4 regions of the Pseudoalteromonas sp. 19-MNA-CIBAN-0066 genome follow, and region 4 is predicted to be linked to each of the others. Evidence: predicted binding sites of a transcription regulator. Region 4 holds the regulator's gene; each other region holds the start of a gene.

Region 1 (3,205 bases), on a different contig from region 4:
TGGTAAAGTAAATCTTCAAAAACGGCGCGGCTTTTTTTATAACCAACCGTACTGGCGTTGGCTAAGTTATTTGAAATAACCGAAATGTCGGTTTGTTGGGCGTCAAGCCCTGTTTTACTGATCCACAATGCTGGATTCATAATCGTGTCCTCATTTTAAAGTTAAACTATGCGCAACAGCTGATCTTGCGATTGATCTATTTCTTCTGCTGTTTTCATTAGCTTTACTTGTAATTCAAATTGGCGTTGATGGCTGATCATATCGACCATTTCGTGTACCGGATTAACGTTCGACATTTCTAATGCGCCGCTTATCACTTGTACGTTAGCTGAGGTTTCAACCGTTTGATTTGGTTTTGGTCTAAATAAACCATCGTTACCTTTTTCAAGTGTTGAGTTATTTGCCTCAACCACTTTTAAACGATCAACCTCTTCTAAAAAGTTAGCCGGCGCGCCTTGTGGGCGTACTTGTATGGCACCGTCTTTACTAAATTCTATTTTTTCAATCGGGACTGGCAAAATAATAGGGCCGCCTTCGCCAATTACTTGACGACCACCGCTGGTAACTAACATGCCTTCGGCGGTAATATTAAGCGTACCTACTTTTGTATAAGCTTCGTTGCCGGAGGCGTCTTGTACACTCAGCCAGGCGTTATCGCTCATGGCAATGTCGAGCTCGCGACCGGTTTGCTGTATGCCACCCGATGTCATGTTTGAACCTGGGCGCTCTTCCATAGAAAACACCCGCGATGGCAAACCTTCACCAAACGCTTGCATAGATCGAGCTTGGGCAAAGTCGGCTTTAAAACCTGTAGTGTTTGCGTTCGCCAAATTATTGGCTTTAAGGGCAAGCCCCATTAAGCTTTGCTTAGCGCCAGACGCGGCAATGTAGACCATTTTATCCATAACATCGACTCACTTAAAAATCTCTGTAAGAACAAATGCAATATATGCGCCATTGTTAAATACAGCAGTAAAACTGCACCGCCAAGCAATGTGGTATACCGCCGGTAGCTGCAGAAATTATAGGGATGAGGTTCTAGGGGCTAGGTTCTAGGTTGATACCTGACGCCTCAAACCTGCTCTTTAAATTTCTACCTAAAACCTGATACCTGACGCCTCAAACCTGCTCTTTAAATTTCTGCCTAAAACCTGATACCTGACGCCTCAAACCTGATCTTATAAACAAAAAAGGCTGCAATTAAGCAGCCTTGAATATTCAAATTAATAAATTGTGCTTTATCTAATTTGCAGAATACTTTGCTGAATTGTTGAGTTAACTTCCAGCGCTCGCGAGTTTGCTTGGAAATTACGCTGTGCGCTAATCAAATCAACTAGTTCGTTAGTTAAGTTTACGTTTGACTGTTCAAGCGCTGATGAGTTGATATTACCTAATGTGCCAGAGCCTGGTTCACCAGCAATAGGCTCGCCTGACGCTATACTCGCTTTCCAACCTGTGCTGCCCACTTGTTGTAAACCTTGTGAGTTTGAAAAACGTACCATAGCCACTTGGCCTAAAAATGTAGAGTCGCCATTACTGTACGAAGCCACAACTTTACCATCGGCACCAATATCAATACCCGCTAAACGGCCAACCGTTGCACCGTCTTGCTCAAGTGCTTTTACTTCAAAGCGACTTGCGTATTGAGTAGGTATTTTATTAGCTGTACCGGTTTCATCACGCCAGTTAATTTCAACAGGCGCTGGGAAGGTAGCGCCATTGGTTAATAAGTCAGAAAGCCCCGCTGCACCACCGCCACCAGCTGCAATTGACAATGGATTAAAAGTATTACTTACGTTTGGCGTGCCGTCTGTACTTTGCGGTAAGCCACTTGAGTCAAACTTAAAAGTAGTCATAGGAGTGTACGGAGCTACTGTTTGTTCAACACCATTGGCACCAAAGGATTTACCATCAAGTGTTGAATGTACGTTCCATTGATTTTCATTACCGGGTACTGCAGGGTCACTTTTCACAAAAAATAGCTGCAATACATGTGGCTCACCGAGTGAGTCATACACGGTTGTTGAGGTTGATGAATTATAAGTTGCACTTTCGGTAGGGTTAAACGCAATTGTAGGTGCAATTGATCGTGAATCTAAATTAAATGAGCTATACACGCTTGAAGTAGCACGCGGCGATCCTGACGAGTCAGGTATTTGTAAAGCCGATGAAGTGCTTAAACTCACTGATGTAGTATCGCCTGTTGAAGGGTCAACCGGAAAGCCTTGTAAAAAGCTGCCATTTGCATCTACCACAAAGTTGTCTTTGTTTAACTTAAATGCGCCGGCACGTGTGTAAGTAAAATCTTGCGCGCCTAGGTCTTGGCTGGTTGCAAAGTAACCTTCACCGGTAATCGCTAAATCTAACGAGTTATTGGTAAACTGTAATGATCCTTGGTGAAATTGTTGTGCAACCATAGTCGTTTGCACGCCGTCACCATTTTTTGTTTTACCCGAACTAAATACCGACGATGCATACACGTCAGCAAATTCTGCGCGCGACTCTTTAAAACCCGTAGTATTTACGTTGGCTATATTATTTGCCGTAACGTTTAAATCTTTTTGTGCGGCAGCAAGGCCGGATAATGCAATATTGAAGCTCATAATTGACCTCTAAACTATTTAATTTTTAGCCCGCTGGCTAATGAATCTTTTACGCGATTTCTGCAACATCAGTCAGCCTAACCGCACCTTCTTTAGTGTTAATAATGATGCCATTTGCACCATTAATATTCACACTCTCAATATTTTTAAAGGTAGCAATTGGCAGGCTCGAAAACTCACCATTAGTACTCCCCTCGGCTTTAATTTTATATTCACCAGGGGGTAGGCGCTCACCTGCTTCATTTTTACCATCCCATGCAAAACGCACTGCACCTGCTGGTTGCGAGCCTAAATCTATAGTTCTAACTAACTGCCCAGACTCGTCTTCAATTCTAAGCTTTAAGCTTTCAACTGGCTTTTCGGCAACAACTGAGCCTCGTGCATCACCTGCTTCATTTAAATCTAACGTGTCAGACTCTAAAAGCGCCTGCTTACCTACTAATGTAGATGCTTGCAGTGCTGAGTTTGATGTCATTGATGCAGCTAAAGCTTCAAAGTTAGAGTTTAAATTTGAAATTCCCTCAGCCATAGTAAAGCTAGTCATTTGCGCAATCATCTGATCGTTATCAGCCGGTTTACTCGGATCTTGAAACGACAGTTGC
Region 2 (3,205 bases), on a different contig from region 4:
TATGGTACGCATAAAGAGATTTTTGAAAAAAATAATGACATTTTAATCGCCACCCCAGGGCGTTTAATGGAATATTTAGAAACCGAAAACTTTCATGCTGAACACGTAGAAATGCTTATTATTGATGAAGCCGACCGCATGCTAGACATGGGCTTTAAAAAAGAAATGAGCCGTATTTGTGATGAAGCTAAAAATCGTCGTCAGTGCTTTTTATTTTCAGCAACCCTTGAAGGCGACAGTGTTGAAAGATTTGCTGAAACAACGCTAAACGATCCAGCATTGCTTGAAGCTGAATCGTCACGCAAAGAAAAGGCTAAAATTCACCAGTGGGTACATTTAGCCGACGACTATCATCATAAACTTGAGCTGTTAGTTAATACCCTTAATGGCCCAGACGTAACTAAAGCCATAGTGTTTGTTAAAACCCGTGAGCGTCTTGAAACGCTAATTGGTGAACTAACAACTAACGACGTTAAAGCAGCCTGGTTACGCGGCGAAATGCCGCAAGACAAACGCATGAAAGCGATGGAAAACTTCCATAGCGGCAAAACCCGTATATTAGTTGCTACCGATGTAGCGGCGCGCGGTATCGACGTGGCTGATATTAGCCATGTAATAAACTTTGACCTACCACGCACAGCCGATATATACGTACACCGTATTGGCCGTACGGGCCGCGCTGGTAAAAAAGGCATCGCTATTTCACTGGTTGAAGCGCACGATATTGGCATTCTTTATAAAATAGAGCGCTATATTGAGCAAAAACTTAAACGTCGTGTTATTAAAGGATTAGAGCCAAAGCATAAAGAAGCTAAGCCGCCGGCTAAAAAGCGTAAAGATCCGGTTAAAATGAAAGCGAAGAAAAAAGCTAAGGTTAAAAAGAAAAAGTAACTTAAGCGCATACTATAAGTAGTATTATATTAGCCGACAAAAATGTCGGCTTTTTAATGCCTGCTCCTCCATAACTGCATGGTTTAGGGCTATGTAATCTCTACTTAGTTTTATGTAACAATTGCCCACCTGAATTCCCACTTAATAAAATAGCCTTTATTTTCAGTATATTAAATATGGAACGATAATTGTAACTATCATGGTAACTCTGCCTAATTTGGCTACCCGATTAATTGCAATGTAAGGATATGATTATGAGCCGTTTAAAATTAACTATCGCTTTAGTATCATTTTGTTGTTTGTTTTTATTAGCATGCGCTACAAAAGTGAGTGCTACAACAAATATGGTTGTCGTTAGCAGCCTAGCAACCCAACCTAACTTACAGCAATCGATTACCCACACTTTGCGTACCAACCCCAATTTAGCGCTAAGCGATATTCGCGTACAAGTTAAAAATGGCGAAGTAGATTTATACGGTAAAGCGCAAACAGGTTTTGAGCGTGCGTTGGCACAAAAGTTTTTAGAAAATATGGATGGCGTAAAAATCATTCGTAACAAAATTGATATTATTTAAGTTTTACTTAAATAACTTACATAAAAAATGCCGCTTATTGCAAAATAAGCGGCATTTTTTTCAGTGCTCATATATTCAGTAATCAAGCCCAAGCTTAGTAATAAGCCAAACAGGCTAACTACTTTTTAAGCTATGAGCTCTATTTAGCTCTTTGGCGATTACTCGCTACCTTTGGTTTTGTATTGGCCTTATGAAATTGGCTAAAACCAGTATGGCGCGTTAATGCTGGGCGCCCACCTCGACTACTTCCTTTTGCAGCTCTTTCGTCGCGCCCTTCTTCTGGCACTAAGCAATTTGGCGCTTTACCTATTAGGTTAGCTTTACCCATTTTGCGCAGTGCTTCGCGGATCATTGGCCAGCCCGCAGGATCGTGATAGCGTAAAATTGCTTTATGTAAACGACGCTGGCGCGCACCTTTCGGCACAGGTACTACTTCGGTATTATTTTTAATATTACGCAGTGAGTTCATCTCGGTATGATAAATAGTGGTCGCATTTGCCATTGGAGATGGGTAAAAATTTTGTACCTGATCAAGTTTAAAGTCGTTCGACTTAAGCCACAAAGCCATGTTTACCATGTCTTCGTCTTTAGTACCTGGGTGCGCCGAAATAAAGTATGGGATTAAATACTGTTTTTTACCCGCTTCTTTTGAGTACTTATCAAATAACGCTTTAAACTGATCGTAAGCTCCCATACCTGGCTTCATCATTTTTGATAATGGTCCATCTTCGGTATGCTCTGGCGCTATTTTTAAATATCCACCTACATGGTGAGTAACTAATTCTTTAACGTAACGTGGATCTTGCACGGCTAAATCGTAGCGTACACCCGAGGCGATTAATATTTTTTTAATGCCTTTAACTTCACGGGCTTTTTTATACAGCTCAATTGTTGGCGTATGATCGGTATCCATATGCTTACATATTTCAGGGTATACACACGATAAACGTCTACAGGTACTTTCTGCTTTTTTGCTAGTACAACCCAATTTATACATGTTGGCTGTTGGGCCACCTAAGTCAGAAATAACCCCGGTAAACCCGGGTACTTTATCTCTAATTTGCTCAATTTCTTCAATTATTGATTCTTGCGAACGGCTTTGAATAATCCGCCCTTCATGTTCGGTAATCGAACAGAAACTGCAACCACCAAAACAGCCTCGCATAATATTAACTGACGTTTTAATCATGTCGTAGGCAGGTATTTTTGCATCCCCGTAGCTAGGATGAGGAATACGTTGATACGGCAAACCAAATACAGCGTCCATTTCATGTGTTTCTAGTGGATATGCTGGCGGATTAACCCAAATAGAACGATCGCCGTGGCGCTGAAAAATAGCACGAGCACAACCTGGGTTAGTTTCTTGGTGCACAATACGAGAAGCATGTGCATACAATGGCTTATTCACACTTACTTGCTCAAACGCAGGTAATTTAACGTAGGTTTTTTCCCATGGCTTAGGGCGCGCTGGCTGAATAGTAATAACCTTGGCGGCTTCGGCTTTTAAGTCTATACCTGCTTGTTTAAATTCTGATTTGCTACAGCCAACATCATCTGCGCCATACGGGTTTGGAATTGGATCAATTTTACCTATTTTATCAATAGCGGTAGAGTCACTGCCACGCCAGCCTGGTAACGGCTCTTTACGAATAACCGCAGTCCCTCGTACATCTTGAATGGTATCGGTACTTTCGCCCGCTGCAATACGATGAGCAACCTCAACCAGTGGGCGCTCCGCA
Region 3 (3,205 bases), on a different contig from region 4:
GGCTTTAAACCTTGCGCAAATGCCTTTTGCGTAACAAAACGCGTTTGTGGCATTGGGCCTTCTTGAGCGTCAACAATTAGTAATACTGAGTCAGCCATTGAAAGTACGCGTTCCACTTCACCACCGAAATCGGCGTGTCCTGGAGTATCTACGATATTAATGTGGTAGCCGTTCCATGAAATAGCGGTGTTTTTCGCTAAAATGGTAATACCACGTTCTCTTTCTATATCGTTTGAATCCATCACGCGCTCTTCATTACCGCCGCGTGTTTCTAATGTGCCTGAAAACTCAAGCAGTTTGTCAACCAGTGTAGTTTTACCGTGGTCAACGTGGGCGATAATTGCTATATTTCTTATCTTTTCGATACTCATTAATATTCACTCAGAGAAATTGAATCTCATTGATCCTGCAGGGGCTTACGCACTCACCTGCGTTTTCACGAGATGTCCCAGCATAGGATTTAAAAGGGCGCATATTATCCCTTATAAATGGAATGGATGAAAGTTTATCCAAAATAAATTTGCAAACTTTCTGGTTTTTTTATTTAACCTACTGTTTTAAATTAACTAATTATAAAAATAAAATTTTTAATATTTTTATAAAAACCTCCACTTTAATGACTTTATTGCTATTTTGGTCAGTCTTTTGTATTTACTTTATGTTAGTCTATCACGATTAAATAGCGAGCAACTTTTTACTCTGTAACTGTTGCACTATATTGAAGCATTTACGCACCATAATGGTGCGCATTAGAAACAGCCGTTATTACTTTTGTATTTTTTATGTTTATAAACATTAAGTTACAATAGTGGCACAAAATCAGCTTATAAAACACAAAGCATTTAAGCAGCAATAACAAAACCTTATAGTTGGAGGACACATGTCGCAATCGGTTTTAGATTTTATTAAAGAAAATGACGTTAAGTTCATTGATTTACGCTTTACTGATACAAAAGGTAAAGAGCAGCATATTTCAATTCCTCATCACCAAATTGATGAAGACTTTTTTGAAGATGGTAAAATGTTCGATGGTTCTTCAATTGCTGGCTGGAAAGGCATAAACGAATCAGACATGGTGTTAATGCCTGTTGCTGAATCAGCTAAGCTTGACCCATTCACTGAAGAAGCCACATTAATTATACGTTGTGACGTAGTAGAGCCTTCTACATTACAAGGTTACGAGCGCGATCCTCGCTCTGTAGCAAAGCGTGCTGAAGAATATATGCGCTCTACGGGTATTGCTGATACGGTTTTATTTGGCCCAGAGCCAGAGTTCTTCGTATTTGATGACGTAAAATATAAAACAGACATGTCTGGCTCTATGTACAAAATCGATTCTAAGCAAGCTGCTTGGAACTCAGATAAAGAATACGCAGACGGCAATACAGGTCATCGCCCTGGCGTTAAAGGCGGTTACTTCCCAGTTGCTCCTGTTGATGACTTTCAAGATTGGCGCTCTGCTACTTGTCTAGTATTAGAAGAAATGGGACAAGTTGTTGAAGCACATCATCACGAAGTAGCAACTGCAGGACAAAACGAAATTGCTACGCGCTTTAATACTATGGTGATTAAAGCCGATGAAATTCAAGAAATGAAATATGTTATTCATAACATGGCTCATTTATACGGCAAAACAGCCACTTTTATGCCTAAACCTATTGTTGGCGATAACGGTTCTGGTATGCATTGTCATCAGTCGTTAGCTAAAGACGGTGTTAACTTATTTGCAGGTGATAAGTACGGCGGTCTTTCTGAAGATGCGCTTTATTACATTGGCGGTATTATTAAACATGCTAAAGCAATTAATGCGTTTGCTAATGCCTCTACTAACTCGTACAAACGTTTAGTACCAGGTTACGAAGCACCAGTAATGCTTGCATACTCTGCACGTAACCGTTCTGCATCAATTCGTATTCCGGTAGTACCATCAGCTAAAGGTCGTCGTATTGAAGTACGCTTCCCTGATGCAACGGCTAACCCGTATCTTGCTTTTGCTGCCATGCTTATGGCTGGCCTTGATGGAATTAAAAATAAAATCCATCCTGGTGATGCAATGGATAAAGATTTATACGACCTACCTGCAGAAGAAGCAGCAGAAATTCCAACCGTTGCCTCTTCATTAGAAGAAGCACTGGCATCTCTTGATGCTGACCGTGAGTTTTTAAATCAAGGTGACGTGTTCTCTAATGATTTAATTGATGCTTACATTAAACTTAAGAGTCAAGAAGTTGAAAGACTTAACATGACAACGCACCCAATTGAGTTTGAAATGTATTACAGCTGTTAATTTTAATTAACAGTTATAAAATATACCTTTAAGCCCGCTTTGCGGGCTTTTTTAATGGTAAATTAGTACTTTCTCCACTAAAGTAAAGTTAATGTTAAAAATGCAGGGTTGCAGAGTGAGTAGCAAGATTTTATTACTACTAATTACTTCATTATTAAGTGTTTGTAGTTACGCTGGTGAAAAAAAAATTTACGCATGGAAAGATAAAAATGGCGTACTGGTGTTTTCAGATACCCCCCATATTGGCGCCAAAGAGATAAAACTCACCAGCCAAGATTTAACCATGCCTGCAACAAATACTGATATATTAAATAATCAAACTAAAGCGCAGCCGGTTGCATTTAGTATTGGTATTGCATCGCCTGAGCATCAGAAAACTATTCGTGAAAACACCGGCTCTGTGTATGTATCTACTCGCATTACCCCCCGCTTTGAAAACGACTTTACAATACAGCTATTTCTTGATGGTAAAGCCTATGGCGCAGCAAGTGATACCTCAACCTTTGCTTTAAGAGATGTAGAGCGTGGTGAGCACACTCTGCAAGTTAAGCTGTACAACAAACAAAACCAAGTCATTGCGACAAGCCCATTGAGTGTATTTTTTATGCATAGAAAAGGCTTAAGCTTAGGTAATTAACTCCCACCTAATTCACATTAAAAATAGCAATTGCAGTGCAATTTCATTAAATTACTTGCCTGAAAACACAGGCGCACTAAAATGGTGCAACAATGCTTAATAACACACACTTTAGCCCTGAGCTACTCAATGCCATATGGCAAAATCAAACCACCGCCGTGATGCTTTTAAACGAAAGCTTTACGCTTATTTATGCCAATACCAGTACCAGTGAACTACTTGGTTTAGGCACTAAGCGTTTATTAGGGCAGTCTTTTGATGATTTATTTAACTACCATTCA
Region 4 (3,205 bases):
TTTAGGCGAGCAGTTCAAACTGTAATATTTATGTTATTACTATAAGCATCTGCTAAGATTAATCATATCAATTTATAAGGATTGTTAGAGATAAATGAGGCAATCATTACAGCTGCGCATGGGCCAGCAACTTACAATGACTCCGCAACTGCAACAGGCTATTCGCTTATTGCAGCTTAGTACCTTGGATCTCCAGCAAGAAATACAAGAAGCACTTGATAGCAACCCATTACTTGAAGTTGATGAACAAGATTACACGGAAGAATCAGCAGGTAAAAACGAGCAAAAAGCAGATGACATTACTGTTAGCGCCTCTGCTGACGACACCCCAAGCGAGTATGAGCAAGATAGCGGTGAAGCACTAAATAAAGACACCATAAGCGACGACATGGCCATGGATGTATCATGGGATGAATATATGAGCGCAGCGCCTGCCTCTTCATCAGGGCCAATGCCTGAAGATGAATCTATTTATCAAGGTGCATCAACCGAAACCCTGCATGAATACTTAATGTGGCAATTACAGCTCACCCCTTTTAGCCCTACCGACGAAGCTATTGCCATAGCTATCGTTGAAGCCGTAGATGACTCTGGTATTTTAACCCTCAGTTGCGAAGACCTTTTAGCAAGCTTTAACCAAGAAACTGACGACGAACACGAAGTAGAACTAGATGAAATAGAAGCAGTGCTAAAGCGCATTCAATTATTTGATCCTGTTGGTATTGCAGCTCGCAGCTTGCAAGAATGCTTATGCATTCAATTAAATCAATTTGATAAAGACACCCCTTATATTAACGAAACAAAAATGGTGTTAACTGATCATATCGATTTACTCGCTGCTCGCGACTATCGTACGTTAATGAAAAAAACTAAGCTCAAAGAAGAAGAGCTTAAAGAAATAATGACACTTATTCATACGCTTAACCCTAAGCCTGCGGATACTATTGTCAGAGAAGAGTCTGAATACGTTATACCTGACGTGTCTGTTAAAAAAATAAAAGGCCGCTGGGTGGTAGAGCTAAACCCAGATAGCATGCCAAAAATACGTGTTAACAGCCAATATGCGGCTATGTCTCGTACAGTAAAATCCAGCGGTGACAGCCAATTTATTCGCTCGCACTTACAAGAAGCTAAATGGTTTATTAAAAGCCTAGAAAGTAGAAACGAAACACTCCTGAAAGTAACTAATTGTATTGTTAAGCAGCAACAAGCGTTTTTTGAACATGGCCCAGAAGCCATGAAACCTATGGTATTAAACGATGTTGCCGAAATAGTTGAAATGCACGAGTCGACTATTTCACGGGTCACTACGCAAAAATATATGCACACTCCACGTGGCATTTTTGAGCTTAAGTACTTTTTTTCAAGCCATGTAAGCACCGAAAATGGTGGCGAATGTTCATCAACTGCCATACGTGCCCTGATTAAAAAGTTGATAGCTGCAGAAAACTTAGCCAAACCATTGAGTGATAGCAAGATTGCAGATATATTGGCTGAGCAAGGAATTAAAGTAGCTAGACGGACAATTGCAAAATATCGCGAATCTCTGGCTATTCCCCCGTCGAATCAACGTAAAAGCTTGATTTAAGACGTACAACAAAGAGGAAAATGCTGATGCAACTAAACTTAACTGGTCGTCATGTAGACATTACAGACTCATTAAGAGACTATGTAAATAATAAATTTGCAAAGCTGCAAAGACACTCAGATCACATAACTAATGTGCATGTTATTCTCGATGTAGAAAAATTAAGTCAAAAAGTTGAAGCAACAATTTTTGTAAGTGGCGCTGAGCTATTTGCATCGACCGAACACCAAGATATGTACGCTGCCATTGACTCGTTGATTGACAAACTCGATCGTCAAGTAATTAAACACAAAGAGAAGTTTGCTCGACACTAACACTATGAAATTAAGCTCACTTATATGCCAGGACTGCAGCAAAGCTGTGGTCCTTTTTAATAGTAAAAAAAGAATTTTAGAATTCATCAGTGAACTCGCGCATAAAAAAATGCCGTATTTACCTCAGCAAGATATTCTCACTGCTTTATTGGCAAGAGAAAAGCTAGGTAGTACCGGTATTGGCCGAGGAATAGCAATTCCACATGGCCGTATGAGCGGGGCACAAGAGCCTCTTGCCTTAATTTTAATAAGCGAAACCGCTATTAATTTTGATGCAATTGATAATCGTCCAGTTGATATTTTTGTTGCGCTTATAGTGCCCGATGGCGATAACCAGCAGCACTTGAAAACACTAGCCACAATAGCTGATAAACTAAACGATAAAGAGTTTTGTAAGCAATTGCGTGCGGCAAAGTCTGATGAAGCGTTATACCAAGTTATTTTGGATCAATCCTAGTTACTAATAAAGGGGTGGTAAATGGAATTAATTATTATAAGTGGCCGATCAGGTTCTGGTAAGTCAGTTGCTTTACGTGTTGTAGAAGATTTAGGTTACTATTGTGTAGATAATATTCCGGTAAATTTGCTGCCTTCATTAGTGCGCAGTGTCTCTGATAACTACGATAAAATAGCCGTTAGTATAGACGTGCGTAACCTGCCTAAAGACCAGCAGCAGTTTAACGATATTCTTGAGTACTTACCCGACTTTGCTAAACCAACGTTATTTTATTTAGATAGCGACGATCAAACATTAATCCGCCGTTATTCAGAAACACGTCGTTTGCACCCGCTTTCGATTGATTCGCTACCGCTAGATTTAGCAATAAAAAAAGAAAAAGAATTACTCGATGTACTCGTAACGCGGGCTGATCATGTCATTGATACAACCGATTTAAGTGTGCATCAACTTGCTGAATCTATGCGTGAAACCATACTCGGTAAAAAAGACAAACAGCTTATCATTACCTTTGAGTCGTTTGGCTTTAAGCATGGTATTCCCAAAGGTGCTGATTATGTTTTTGATGCGCGTTTTTTACCAAACCCACACTGGGAACCGGAGCTCAAGCCTTTAACTGGATTAGATCAACCTGTAAAAGATTATTTAGCTAGTCATAGTATTGTGCAAAAATTCACTTGGCAAATTCAAACCTTTGTACAAACGTGGTTACCACACCTAGAGCGTAATAATCGCAGTTATTTAACCATTGCTATTGGCTGTACTGGTGGTCAGCACCGCTCAGTTTATTTAGCGCAAACAATTGGTGAAAGCTTTGCTATGTCTCACCCTAATGTAAAAATTCGC

Evidence for each region. The regulator sigma-54, encoded in region 4, starts transcription at its own class of promoters, with help from an activator protein. The targets are predictions, from matches to a motif close to GTTGGCACGNNNNTNGNNT.
Region 1: AAEZ18_RS01020 (flagellar basal body rod protein FlgF) is a predicted target of sigma-54. The motif match lies at 941-959, and genes of this name have one in related genera.
Region 2: AAEZ18_RS16515 (BON domain-containing protein) is a predicted target of sigma-54. The motif match lies at 1,067-1,085, and genes of this name have one in related genera.
Region 3: glnA (glutamate--ammonia ligase) is a predicted target of sigma-54. The motif match lies at 808-826, and genes of this name have one in related genera.

Annotation. Positions count from the first base shown of each region.
Region 1 is NZ_JBEONZ010000001.1:218,177-221,381, reverse strand. It holds gene flgG (flagellar basal-body rod protein FlgG) at 1-140, opposite strand, end outside; gene AAEZ18_RS01020 (flagellar basal body rod protein FlgF) at 162-905, opposite strand; gene flgE (flagellar hook protein FlgE) at 1,239-2,603, opposite strand; gene AAEZ18_RS01010 (flagellar hook assembly protein FlgD) at 2,653-3,205, opposite strand, start outside.
Region 2 is NZ_JBEONZ010000044.1:7,498-10,702, reverse strand. It holds gene srmB (ATP-dependent RNA helicase SrmB) at 1-891, shown strand, start outside; gene AAEZ18_RS16515 (BON domain-containing protein) at 1,146-1,466, shown strand; gene AAEZ18_RS16510 (YgiQ family radical SAM protein) at 1,606-3,205, opposite strand, start outside.
Region 3 is NZ_JBEONZ010000008.1:35,831-39,035, reverse strand. It holds gene typA (translational GTPase TypA) at 1-371, opposite strand, end outside; gene glnA (glutamate--ammonia ligase) at 881-2,287, shown strand; gene AAEZ18_RS07060 (DUF4124 domain-containing protein) at 2,403-2,924, shown strand; gene glnL (nitrogen regulation protein NR(II)) at 3,017-3,205, shown strand, end outside.
Region 4 is NZ_JBEONZ010000006.1:2,008-5,212, reverse strand. It holds gene lptB (LPS export ABC transporter ATP-binding protein) at 1-25, shown strand, start outside; gene AAEZ18_RS05435 (RNA polymerase factor sigma-54) at 95-1,588, shown strand; gene hpf (ribosome hibernation-promoting factor, HPF/YfiA family) at 1,615-1,902, shown strand; gene ptsN (PTS IIA-like nitrogen regulatory protein PtsN) at 1,907-2,359, shown strand; gene rapZ (RNase adapter RapZ) at 2,381-3,205, shown strand, end outside.